Regions from separate parts of the Chryseomicrobium palamuruense genome, predicted to be linked through region 1. Evidence: riboswitches for the same ligand, from Rfam matches in the RefSeq annotation. Region 1 holds a riboswitch; each other region holds the start of a gene.

Region 1 (4,180 bases):
CAAAAGACTTAGCTTTTCCAGGGTATACGGCAGAGCAAGTGTATCAATCCATTCAATCGGACGAAGCAAAAGAACTCTTAAACCAAAGTTCACTCATTACGATTTCTGCAGGTGCGAATGATTTATTAAGGGTAGTCGCATCCAATCCAGAGCAAGGTACACTTTCATATCAACAGCGAACAGCTGATTTAGCTTTGAACGAAGCGCGCAAATCACTTGTGAAGCTACTGAGCGAGCTACAAAATGTCGCACCGAATGCGACCATTTATGTAGTAGGCTACTATTTTGCTTACCCGCATGTAGCGGAATCTCAAAAACAAGGAACCGCAAAAGAATTGGACCGACTAAATGAAGTCCTGAAAAGAACTGCTGAAACATACGGGGCGACGTTCGTTTCCGTAGAAGCAATGATGAATCAAGCGTTACAACAATATGTACCGAACCCTGCCGATGTACATCCTGTACAAGAAGGATATCGTCAAATGGCGAATGCAGTTCTCTCAAAGCTTCCACATCCTTCAGTAATTGAACTATATGAAATGCCAGTTCCTCATCCAATTAGTTTTGAAGAAATTCTACAGCAGCGGCAGATACAAAGGGAAGCATCGGATGAACAAGCTTCTTATCAGAAAATTGGTCTAGCGCTTGCACGAATTCTTCCTCTCGCATAACAGAGAAACCCAACGACGCAGTCGTTGGGTTTTCTACTGATTAATGGCGTTTAGTTGCTTTACGTGAATTTAGAAACTTTTTAACGATGGGGTACACGACAGGTGCCCACTTAATAGCTGATTTTAATAAGCTAGATTTTCTCATACGTTATCTCCCCGCAGTTCTTATTTAGATTAGTAATTAAATACCCTCGTTAGCGTTTTTGTAAACCTCTTTGGGTACCTCCGTGTAGAACGCAAATTCCATCAAAATATCTCGATACCTTTCCATAGATGAAATGGAAACAAATTCTGTAGGACCATGCCAGTCTCCTCCTGCAGGACCAAATTCGATGGCCCCAGCCCCTGTAACGGCATAATGCCGTGTATCGGCAGAGCCATGTTGACCCATAAGCATAGTTTCATCTTTCATAATATCAAGGAGTTGTAGAATACGAGGGTCTTGGTCCGACGTTGTCACCGCAGGAGAGATGCCTCTTCTACGAATCTCAGCTGTTGGGAAGTGCTCTTTTAATAGATTTGTCAATTGTTGTTCAACAAATTCGACGCTCTGGCCTGGAACAAAGCGAATATCGTAGCCAACTTCACATGTGTCGGGAACCATATTAAACCGATCACCGCCTGAGATTCTGGCCAGGTTGATAGACGGATGATCATAATAGTCGCTACTTACTTTTGTCCATTCTTGCTGAATCAAAAGTTCGTGGAATTTATGGGATTGAAGGATGGCATTATCGCCTTCCCACGGTCTAGAACCGTGCGCACCTTTCCCATGGAACGTAATGAAAAACTGAGAGATGCCTTTTGCTTGTAATCCGATTTTTAAGAATGTCGGTTCTCCACAAATAACGAAGTCCCCTGTATACCCTTGTTCTACAAGGTATTTGGACGTCTTCGAACCCCCTGTTTCTTCATCCGTTACAAGATGCAACTGCACTTTTTTAGTGAGACGGTCCGCATGTTTCGTAATGCCCACAAACGCTTCCATCATTGCTGCGCAGCCACCTTTCATATCGGCAGACCCTCGGCCATATACTTTATCACCTTCAATATAGGGGTCAAATTGTTCTTTTTTACCTGGTACAATATCCAGATGCCCATTCCAAATGAGCGTTTCCTTTCCTTGGCCCACTTCCGCAACAAGCATTTTATGACCTTCATTTTCAAGTACATTTACAGTGACTCCACGGTCTTCTAACCAATTTGCCGAAAAATCAAGGGCATGATTCGCTCCTTCTTTTGTGTCACTTTCAATCCGAATAAGGCTGCGAAGTAAATCAATCATCTACATCTTCCTTTCAAAATAATATGTTGCTTAATCATCAATGATACAGTAAAATGATAGCAACTTAATAGAATTGTTACCACAAGGGGCGTCGCACATCGCGGCTGAGAGAGTACCCTTTGAACCTGGAAGTTCATGCTTGCGTAGGGATGTGGATAGAAACCGATGTTAACTGACGTCTGGCTCTGTCCAGAGGTCATTTTTTTATGTTCTTTTGCTCTTTACCCTCGTCATAGCAAAAGGTAACAGGAAATGGAGAAATAATGAGAAATAATCGCGTTATACTATTAGTGGAGATTGCTTTATTAGCAGCACTAGGATACGTACTAGATTTAATCGGGTTTAGCATGCCACAAGGAGGAAGTGTTACATTTGTCCTTGTGCCTGTCATCATTATTGCGTTTCGCCGAGGTGTAGTTGCGGGTCTGATAACCGGGCTATTGATCGGAGTTTTACAAGTAGTCACAGGACGTTTTTATGCAGCGCCTTTAAGTTTTGAAATCGTATTAATTCAAGTGTTTATGGATTACTTCCTGGCATTTATGGTCGCTGGGTTTGCTGGAATCTTCCGTCCGACATTCATTCAAGCTTTTGAAAAAGCGAATAAAAAACAAATGGCACTTGCTGTCATTGCTGGAGCAGCAATTGCATCCCTTCTCCGCTATATTGTTCACGTATTAAGCGGGATTTTCTTCTTCGGAGAGTTTGCAGGGGATCAGAATGTCGTATTGTATTCTCTCATTTATAACGCTACATATATGAGTCTGGTCTTTGTATTTGCGACCATCATCTGTACCGTATTGTTCTTAAAAGCACCACGTCTAGTTCTGCCTAAAACTTCGTAAAATGTGCTATGATAGCATGTAGTGAACAGAAGAAAGGGTCAGAATCGATGATAATACAAACAAATGAAGAGCTTGAAGGGTTAAAGAAAATCAGCCGAGTCGTTGCTGAAATTCGAGATACAATGAAGGATGCAGCAGCACCTGGTATGACGACAAAGGAACTCGATCTAATTGGGGCACGCCTTTTTGAAGAGAAGGGCGCTGTATCAGCACCTATCGCTGAATACGACTTTCCTGGCCACACGTGTATCAGTGTTAACGAAGAAGTAGCGCATGGTATTCCTGGTGAGAAGATTCTAAGAGATGGCGACTTGGTCAATATTGATGTCTCTGGAATATGTGATGGGTTTTATGCGGACACGGGTGTATCTTTTGTGATTGGTCAAGCAGATGAAGAAAAGCAAAAGCTGATTGATGTCGCCCAGCAAGCGTTTGACCGTGCGATGTTAAAGGTGAAAGCTGGTGCAAAACTCAACCAGATCGGGAAGGCTGTTGAACGAGAAGCAAAGGCAAATGGATTAACGGTGATTATGAATCTGACAGGCCATGGAGTCGGTCGTTCTTTACATGAAGCTCCGCAACATATTTTAAATTACTATGATGCATGGGAGCCAACCATCTTAAAAGAAGGGATGGTTCTTGCTGTTGAGCCGTTCATTTCTCAAAAAGCTGAATCAATCATGGAATTAGGTGACGGTTGGACATTTGTCACACCAGATCGATCTCTTGTTGCCCAAGTGGAACATACGATTGTCGTAACAAAAGATCAGCCATTGATTTTAACAAAGCTCGATTAAAAAATGTCTCCCCGCCTTAGGCTTGGGAGACATTTTTCTTTTTGTTTAGATAGAAGATCCCTACAACTAGAACGGCACTTAAAAATAATGCCGCTGCAGAGACCAAAAGTTCATTAAATCCGAGTCGAACTGCAATGCCAATAAATGCCCAAATAAATACGAGTTGCATGATTCTGTCAAAGTAGTGGTAGCGGAAATGCAGTGCCAGGGCCGTAGCAAACGTAAGCGTGCCTACAGTCCAAAGTTGGTCGGATAATCCAAACCCATCCCATTCATAGTAGGTCAGTACATAGGAAATATTTGCGACTAAAGCTACGCTGACCCAACCTAGATAGACAGAAATCGGTGCCCGTTTCTTCCAATCTTCCATATCGGGTGGATAGCTACTATAGAGTAAAGCCAGAACCGACACAAGGCCAATCATCATCCCAATGGTGACTAGGAAATATTCATAATGCCACGATAATATCCAGCCAATATTAAACAAGCAAGAGAATAAAAATAGAAAAGTGCGGAACCAACCGGGAGGTCCTTCGGATTTTAATTTCAAGACGTAAAAAATAATCCAAAGAAAAAGTAAGG
Region 2 (4,180 bases), on a different contig from region 1:
GCAGTAAGTCCTGTTTCTTCTAGTACTCGTGTAATTTCTCCATCCATCTCGTCTCGTGGCACACTTCGGTTCTCGAGTGTGAACGCGAGTTCTTCTTCTACAGTCGGCATACAAAACTGGCTGTCCGGATCTTGAAAAACCGTGGCAATTTGCTGACTGACTTGTCCTGGAAGAAACGATGCGTATGGTTCACCAAACAGCGTGCGTTCTCCGGAAACAATACCATCACAAACATCTGGGTACAGCCCGTTGACTAAATAAAACAACGTCGACTTGCCGCAACCACTTGGCCCTTTAATCAGCCACTTCTCCCCAGCATGGATGGTGAAAGAGATCTGGTCGAGAATTTGTTTCTCTTCCTCTTCCGGATACGCAAAGGTAACGTTCTGAAAAACAATGGCTTCACGCACGCGCATCACGTTTCTGACGCGCAATCGCATAGCCGCGTAATGAACCTGTTGCGTATAGTCCGTTGACAATTAAGTGGCCTCCGTAGCCGGCGATGACAGCTCCGCTTAAGATACGTATGCCAAGCATCAACAGGACGTACCAAGGGGATAAGGCTGCAAATCCACCGAGTAAGTAACCATAAACAAAACTGAAAATCGCAGCAAGGACCCCTGCCAAGATATAAACAGGTAAGTCAAACCGGCGATAGCGTGTGGCAGCAAATGCTGCTTCCGCCCCGAGGCCTTGCACAAGACCTACCAGAATCAAACGAGGACCAAGAGCGTTCCCAATCAATACTTCAATGGTAGCCGCCATTACTTCCGAAATCAACGCAGCACCAGGTTTACGTATGATAGCCATGGCAACAATGGAGACGAGGAACCATACCCCGAAAATCCATTCATACGCAATCGGACCAATGAGACTGGACCAGATATTGCCGATGTGTACGAAAACAAGGTAGATGATTCCGAAAACGACAGCAAGTAAGGACATCAAGACGACTTCTTTCAATTTCCATTTAGCGAGCATGTTCAGCACCTCCGTGAGAAGGGCTGTGAATGCTCATATTGATAGTCATTACAACATGAGGATGCTCCCCAATCTGTGCTTCTGCAAACGTTTCTTCGTAAAAAGAGAATACGTCTTTGAGAGACCCATGGATTCCGGTCGCATAGTGCATCGATTCGTTATAGACACCGCGCTCTTTCGCACGGTTGATCTCGCGATAAATGGTTTCCATGTAGTCGCTCTGGTTCAGGGGATAGAGAGAGAACTGGCTCGAAACGTAAGGTCCTTCTGGAATTTCGTTCTTCACAGCATCTTCAATTCCCATATAGGAATCCCCTGCCGTATCACCCGGACAGCCGACCGAAAACGTCGCATTCATCGCCATGTGTTTGCCGTGGGATGCCGCTTTTTCTGTAAGAGCGGTTAAGGCATTAAAGACATGCGGGCCTTCTCCTCGAATGACGGTCGAGACGTCATCGGTGTGGCGCCAGACTGTGGAAAGATCCACTTCCGCCAGAGCACCTTGAATAATTGAGATAAATTCTGAATCCATCGGATGAAGCGAGAAACGACAACCGATGATTTTACTTGTTCCACATTGCATGGGAACGCCTCCTTTGAGAAAAATGGGAAAAAGAAAAGCTACATCCGCGAAAGATGTAGCCACTGCTTCCCATAAAACAAAGAAAGAGTCACTACACTTCCTCACGCAGGTATTATCCTGATCGAGTCATAAGGGATCGGAGCTCACGCTCGCATCTCAGCCAATTTGGGCACCCCTAGTGCAGGTTTCGGTATGTAGTTCTTTTTCGCCCTCATCATAGCAGACTAAAAAATGTTTCGCAAGTAGGGAAGGAAAAAGAAGGAATGGTTCGTTTGTAAACCGAAGTAGGTAATAGGAAAGTGAGGAATGTGAAATGGAACAATGGATTGATGAAATGTTTACAACTGAACGACTTGAAAAGGCGGCTCATTTATTTGGGGCAGATGCCACGGATGCCATTAAACGAGGCGACTTTGAGAATTACGTATACGAGGTGAAAAAAGACGGAAAACCATACATGTTGCGATTAACGCACACGTCACACCGTTCAAAGGACCAAGTGATTGCAGAACTCGAATGGGTCAATGATTTACATGCACGTGGGCTCCATGTTTCTATGAATCATTTAAGTCTAAACGGGGAGCTTGTAGAAGAGTTAGTACTTGAAGACGGTAGTTTTTTAGCGTGTCTCTTTGATAAAGCACCTGGCGTATCTGCATATGAAATGAAGGACTCGTTTACAAATGAACATATACGTGAGTGGGGACGGGTAACAGCTCAGTTTCATGAAGCGGCAAGTTCGTATCAAGTGAAGAAAGGTTCTCGTCCGCATTGGTATGAAGACGATTTGATTAGTATCGAGGACTGGATCGATTCAGCAAAAGATGCAGAAATCATTCAACTGAATAAGAAAATTGTGGAAGAGATTCGCAACTTACCTACAACCCCCGACGTCTATGGAATCATCCACTCCGATATACATCAGGGCAATTTCTTTATTGACGAGAAGACCCTTCATGTCTTTGATTTTGATGACACGATGTTTTTCCACTACATCCATGATGTGAGTATTCCTTTATACTACACCGTGTGGGCGCGTCACCGTAATGAATCCCTTATGGTACGTTCTGAAAAAGCAATGGAATTTTTCATTCCTTTTGTGGAAGGGTACACGGAAATTCGACCATTAGAGCACGAATGGCTTAAGCAGTTACCACTATACTTAACGTTACGCGACTTGACTTTATATGCCGTGTTTCATAAAAAAGTAGATTTGGAAGCAGAACCGAACTTAAAACCAGTTGTTGAAGAGTTAGGTCGACGTTTACGTATAAACGAACCGATTGCTGAATTAGATCTGACGAAACTGATAAATGATGTATTGAAGTAAAGAAACAAGGGTATAGAAGCAGTGCAGACTAAGAGAAAGAAGGTGACCCATGGAGACAGCGATCATCATCCCTTCCTACAAACCCGACGAAAAATGTCGTGCGATCATCGATGAGCTCATTGCTTCAAAGTTTCCCCATATTATTGTTGTGGACGACGGTGGAGAAGAAGAATTTGCTTCGTTCTTTGAAGACATCAAAGCGTTTCCGGAAGTGACGGTTCTTCATCATGCGAAGAATCAAGGGAAAGGCCGTGCTTTAAAAACTGCATTTCATTACATACTGAACGAAAACGTTCCGGTGGATGGTGTCATCACGATCGATGCAGATGGTCAGCATTTGTTATCGGACATGCTGAAAATTGCAGAGCGTATGAAACAGAAGCCGGATGCTGTGATATTAGGGGCACGTGACTTTTCCCACAAGGCCGTCCCGTTCCGGAGTCGATTTGGAAACAGGTTTACACGCGTATTGTTTCGACTTTCAACGGGGACCGTTTTAACGGATACCCAAACAGGGTTACGAGGGTTTCCTGTACAACATTTGCCGCTTTTCTTATCCATCAAAGGCGAACGTTTTGAATATGAGATGAATGTACTTGGTAGTTTAAAAGCAAACAACATCCCAATCGAAGAAGTCGAAATTGAGACGGTGTATTTAAATGAAAACAAATCTTCTCATTTTCACCCGCTACGTGATTCGTTCCACATTTATAAAATCTTTTTACTTTACGGACTTTCTGGAGGCGCTTCTTTTGCACTCGATATCGGCCTTTATTCTCTTTTCATCTATTTCTGGAAAGAAGATGCTCCCGAAATGTTTATCATCTTCGCCACGATTGCAGCACGGGTATTGTCGAGTCTCTTTAATTATTTTGTGAACCGACATAAAGTATTCGGGCAAGGATCTAGTAAGTCGTTGATCCGGTACTATGTATTAGCTGCTTTTATTATGGCGGTTTCTGCTGGCTCAGTTCATCTGCTTTACAATGAGTGGCTGGGTCGAGGAGAAGTTGTATTGAAGGTGCTGGTTGATACGATTTTGTTTATCTTTGGCTTTGTCGTTCAACGAGCTTGGGTGTTCAGAAAAGAAGAGTAAAGAAGCGCATGAGCCTTGAGCTCATGCGCTTTTATAATGTCAGTATATAGGAATGGGACGGTTGCGAAGTGATGGGTTGTTCAAGTCTATACCAACTAACTCGCTTCATTCGTTCACTGACATTCATCTGAATGTGGCGTTCGCATGTATTGACGATTTCTACAATTGTTGCACCCGGGATATTAAACTT
Region 3 (4,180 bases), on a different contig from region 1:
AGACACTAAATATGAGACGAAAAATAAAGCTACAAGATAAAGCCGCGATTTTTAAAATCGCGGCTTTTCTTGTACAAAAAATGAGGAATAATCATGGTTTTAACCTGTGCCGAACTGTATAAATGTAATCGTAATCCACGTATAAATGAAATTAGTATAAAACTCTTAAGTGATTATTATGAAGAATACCTTATGCCGTACCAATTTGTTTTCGAAATACAGCAAACCGGAGTTGTTTGAATCCCGCTCTGGAGGCATCATGAAAAAGGAATTCCCCATCTTCTGTCGAATAGAACTAGAGACCCAAACGAAAGGTGGAAGATGTATGAATACACTTACCTCACCCATTGCATGTAAAATAAATAATGTTTTTATTCATGTAAGCAACCTCAAGGAATCCGTTCACTGGTACTGTGACTTGCTCGGAATTGAGGTAAACCAAGACGAGGTCGTCTCACCTGTCTACAATATCCCAGTGACTTCAGAAACTGGCCTGACTCTAGATGATCACACGTTTGATCCTGGGTTTGAATTACGCCCCTCACATCATGTTCTTTTCAACTTCTACGTGAAAGACATTGATGAAGCTTACGAGTTTGTGAAAGCTAAAGGGATTACCATCGTAAAAGAAATTGAACGTATCGGGAGTTTTGCGTATTTTAATTTTCATGATCCGGACGGGAATGTACTGATGATTTGTAATAACTAAGAAGGGAAGCCATGGTTATGGAGCCATGGCTTTTTTGCTACTCTGCCATTCTCACTATCTTTTCAATCACATCATCGACTTCATTCTCATTCGTCACGCGAAATAAAACGTCGGCTTCTTCATTAGTTGGCACCTCGGCGTTACGTTGTTTTTTAGTACATCTGAAAAATCCGACATGCTACCACGCATGATAGATGTGCTCCTATTGGCATGCTAAATTCGCTCGACCAGTACATTTTCAGGATTATCAAAATAAACATGAATACGGGGGATTAACGAACTGTTAGGTTGACACCACATAGGGGTCTGTCTTTACATATAAAAGTCACTTTGTTATAGTAAGCCTGTAAAACAAAATACCGTAATCACTAGGGGAGCCTTTTAGGCTGAGACGGACATTGGTCCGGACCCTTTGAACCTGATCTGGATCATACCAGCGTAGGGAAGTGTGCGAACTGAACCGAATCATATTCTATCTACATTGGTTCTTCGCCGCCCCCTACATTCAGGGGGCGGTTTTTTTGTACTCAAGAAAGGGGAATGTTCATGGGTATTAGTAAAGAGATGCGGAAAGAGAACGAGAAATTATGGGAGAGCAGTTTTCATCACCCGTTCGTCAAGGGACTGGCTGATGGGACGTTGCCAAAAGAGGTTTTCAAGTTTTATGTACTGCAGGACGCGTATTACCTCTCGCACTTTGCGAAGGTACAGGCAATTGCTGCATCTAAAGCGACCGATTTGAAGATGACACAAGCTTTCGCCCATCATGCGGAGCAGACGTGCGTGGCTGAGTTGCAGTTACATCAGACGTTCGTTCAAGAACTTGGGATTACTGAACAGGAAGTAAAGGATTTTAAACCGTCACCTTCAGCTTATGGCTATATCACCCATTTATATTATGCCGCACAGGGAGATATTGCGGATATACTCGCCGCTCTCCTCCCTTGTTATTGGCTGTACTATGAGATCGGCACACGTTTCAGTGAGGCAAAGCCTGAAGACCCGATCTATCAGAAGTGGCTAGAAACCTATAACTCTGAGTGGTTCGCTGCACTCGTCAACGAACAGATTGACCGCATGGATGAACTGGCTGATGGAAAAACCGAAGAACAGAAAAATAGACTGAAGGAACTGTTTCGAATCAGCAGTTACTACGAGTGGACTTTTTGGCAACAGGCATGGGATCAGCAGACGTGGGATGTGGAAGGTGGGGTCTTAGATGCAAGTGTCCCTTCGTGAAAAATCTCCGGTCGTCCATTGTATCACCAATCAGGTTGTGGCTAACTTCCAAGCCAATGGTTTATTAGCAATCGGAGCTTCTCCAATCATGGGAGACGAAGAGGAGGAAGTGTCTGAACTGGTCTCTATCTCAGACGTTCTTTCTTTGAACATCGGCACCTTGAATAATCGAACGCTAGAAAGCATGTTAGTTGCCGGAAAGGCAGCGAACCAAAAAGGAATTCCAGTAGTGCTCGATCCTGTAGGAGTAGGTGCTACTCGTTATCGCCTTGATGCCATTAAAAAGCTATTAGACGTCGTCAAGGTCGACCTGATTCGTTGCAATACAGGAGAACTGGCAACACTTATGCAAAAAGATTGGCACGCTAAGGGCGTAGATGCCGGTGAAGGTGAGATGGACCGAAAAGAAGTAGCCATGGCCCTAGCCAAGCAGAGGAAGACATTGGTGGTAGTGACAGGAGAAGTAGATATTGTAACTGATGGTAATGATCTCAAGACAGTTACGAATGGACACATTTCAATGACCCATGTGACCGGCACGGGGTGCCTGTTGAGTAGCGTCTTAGGAGCACATCTAACTTTGTTGCAAAAGGATCAGGTGCGACTCTTGGCTGAGGCACTTTCTGAATATGGAAGCGCCGGAGAAGAGGCTGCGAAAGTGTCTGAATCAGCCGGTGCATTCGCGAGAGCGTTTCTCGACCAACTGAGTGAAAGAAGGTGGCAGTATGACTTCTAAGGTGTTGCCCTGTGTCTTGACGATCGCTGGTTCTGACTCAGGTGGAGGAGCTGGCATTCAAGCAGACATCAAGTCCTTTCAAGAACGAGATGTGTTTGGCACAAGTGTTATTACAGCTGTGACGGCCCAGAATACTACCGGTGTGCAAGGCGTTTTTCCTTTAGAGACTAAGGCCATCGAGCAACAACTCGATTCAATCGGGGAAGACTTTAAGATTTCCGCATTGAAGACAGGGATGCTCTTTGATGTAAGCACGATCGCTCTTGTCGTAGATGCAATTAAAAAGTTCAGTTGGGAAAATCTAGTGGTGGATCCTGTCATGGTCTCTACGACTGGACACATCTTGTTAGAGCACGAGGCAATCGAAACCATAAAGTCACAACTACTTCCCCTCGCTCGAATTGTGACACCGAACATTCCAGAGGCCGAACACTTGACGGAATTAAAAATCGACAAGGATACAGATATCATACGAGCATCTGAAAAAATATTGTCGATGGGTTCTCATTCGGTGCTCATCAAAGGGGGGCATGGTAGAAGTGAGATAGCAGAAGATATCTATATGGATCAGACAGGCTCCCTCATACGTTTACGTTCACGTCGACTCGAGACGACGAATACACATGGCACAGGCTGTACGTACAGTGCTGTGCTCGCAGCGGAACTAGCTAAAGGAAGAGAAATGGAAGAGGCGTTGATGACTGCCAAACGGTTTATCCAAGCTGCAATTGAACATGCGATTCCCCTTGGTCATGGGCATGGTCCCACTTATCATGCGGCATACAGACATCATGGGATAAAGGAGGATGTCCGTTGTGATCACGAGACCGTCGATTTATTTTATCATGGGAACAAATGATGTAGAGAATGAAGAACCTCTTGATGTTTTAGAAGAGGCGTTGCAATCCGGCATTACCCATTTCCAGTTGCGAGAAAAAGGGAAGCGAGCTTTGCAAGGAAGTGAATTAGTGGCTTTTGCTCAATCTTGCCAGAGACTTTGCAAATGCTATGACGTCCCGTTTTTCATCAATGATGATCTCGACCTAGCTCGAACGGTTCAACCAGATGGCGTTCATCTTGGACAAGAAGATTGGAATGATAGGATGAAAGACGAGATAAGAGAGAGTGGGTTCCTTCTCGGTCGCTCCGTCCAATCTTTGCAAGAAGCCGAAGAGGCTATTCTAAAGGGTGCAGATTATCTCGGGATAGGATCCATCTTTCCGACCCGATCAAAACCTGATGCTGGCCAGGCAATTGGCACATCACTTCTTCAAGAGGTGCATCAACGATTCCCTGACATCCCCATTATAGGAATTGGTGGAATTGATTCAGAAAATGCGCAGTTAGTCTGGCAAGCTGGTGCGGCAGGGGTTGCCGTCATCTCATGTATTAGCAGATCGAGTGACCGTCGAAAAGTAGTCTCTGAACTCAGACCGCGAGAAGTACAAACGGGGTGGATGCGATGAGCACACGCAAACTTGTGGCTATGGCGATGC

What was found. A riboswitch is a leader RNA that binds a small molecule or an ion and turns the genes downstream of it on or off. The one in region 1 is predicted to bind thiamine pyrophosphate.
Region 2: linked by a shared signal. The riboswitch ahead of ACFO0S_RS01745 (YkoF family thiamine/hydroxymethylpyrimidine-binding protein) and the one ahead of thiT (energy-coupled thiamine transporter ThiT) in region 1 are both predicted to bind thiamine pyrophosphate.
Region 3: linked by a shared signal. The riboswitch ahead of tenA (thiaminase II) and the one ahead of thiT (energy-coupled thiamine transporter ThiT) in region 1 are both predicted to bind thiamine pyrophosphate.

Annotation. Positions count from the first base shown of each region.
Region 1 is NZ_JBHSEF010000024.1:39,174-43,353, reverse strand. It holds gene ACFO0S_RS11680 (SGNH/GDSL hydrolase family protein) at 1-671, shown strand, start outside; gene ACFO0S_RS11675 (hypothetical protein) at 712-816, opposite strand; gene ACFO0S_RS11670 (M20 family metallopeptidase) at 853-1,956, opposite strand; TPP riboswitch at 2,031-2,123, shown strand; gene thiT (energy-coupled thiamine transporter ThiT) at 2,220-2,801, shown strand; gene map (type I methionyl aminopeptidase) at 2,849-3,598, shown strand; gene ACFO0S_RS11655 (tryptophan-rich sensory protein) at 3,615-4,180, opposite strand, start outside.
Region 2 is NZ_JBHSEF010000009.1:72,739-76,918, forward strand. It holds gene ACFO0S_RS01735 (ABC transporter ATP-binding protein) at 1-479, opposite strand, end outside; gene ACFO0S_RS01740 (ECF transporter S component) at 403-981, opposite strand; gene ACFO0S_RS01745 (YkoF family thiamine/hydroxymethylpyrimidine-binding protein) at 971-1,564, opposite strand; TPP riboswitch at 1,646-1,751, opposite strand; gene ACFO0S_RS01750 (phosphotransferase enzyme family protein) at 1,878-2,894, shown strand; gene ACFO0S_RS01755 (glycosyltransferase) at 2,944-3,990, shown strand; gene ACFO0S_RS01760 (hypothetical protein) at 4,022-4,180, opposite strand, start outside.
Region 3 is NZ_JBHSEF010000009.1:103,014-107,193, forward strand. It holds gene ACFO0S_RS01950 (VOC family protein) at 326-709, shown strand; TPP riboswitch at 1,070-1,171, shown strand; gene tenA (thiaminase II) at 1,256-1,948, shown strand; gene thiM (hydroxyethylthiazole kinase) at 1,929-2,684, shown strand; gene thiD (bifunctional hydroxymethylpyrimidine kinase/phosphomethylpyrimidine kinase) at 2,674-3,543, shown strand; gene thiE (thiamine phosphate synthase) at 3,500-4,150, shown strand; gene thiW (energy coupling factor transporter S component ThiW) at 4,147-4,180, shown strand, end outside.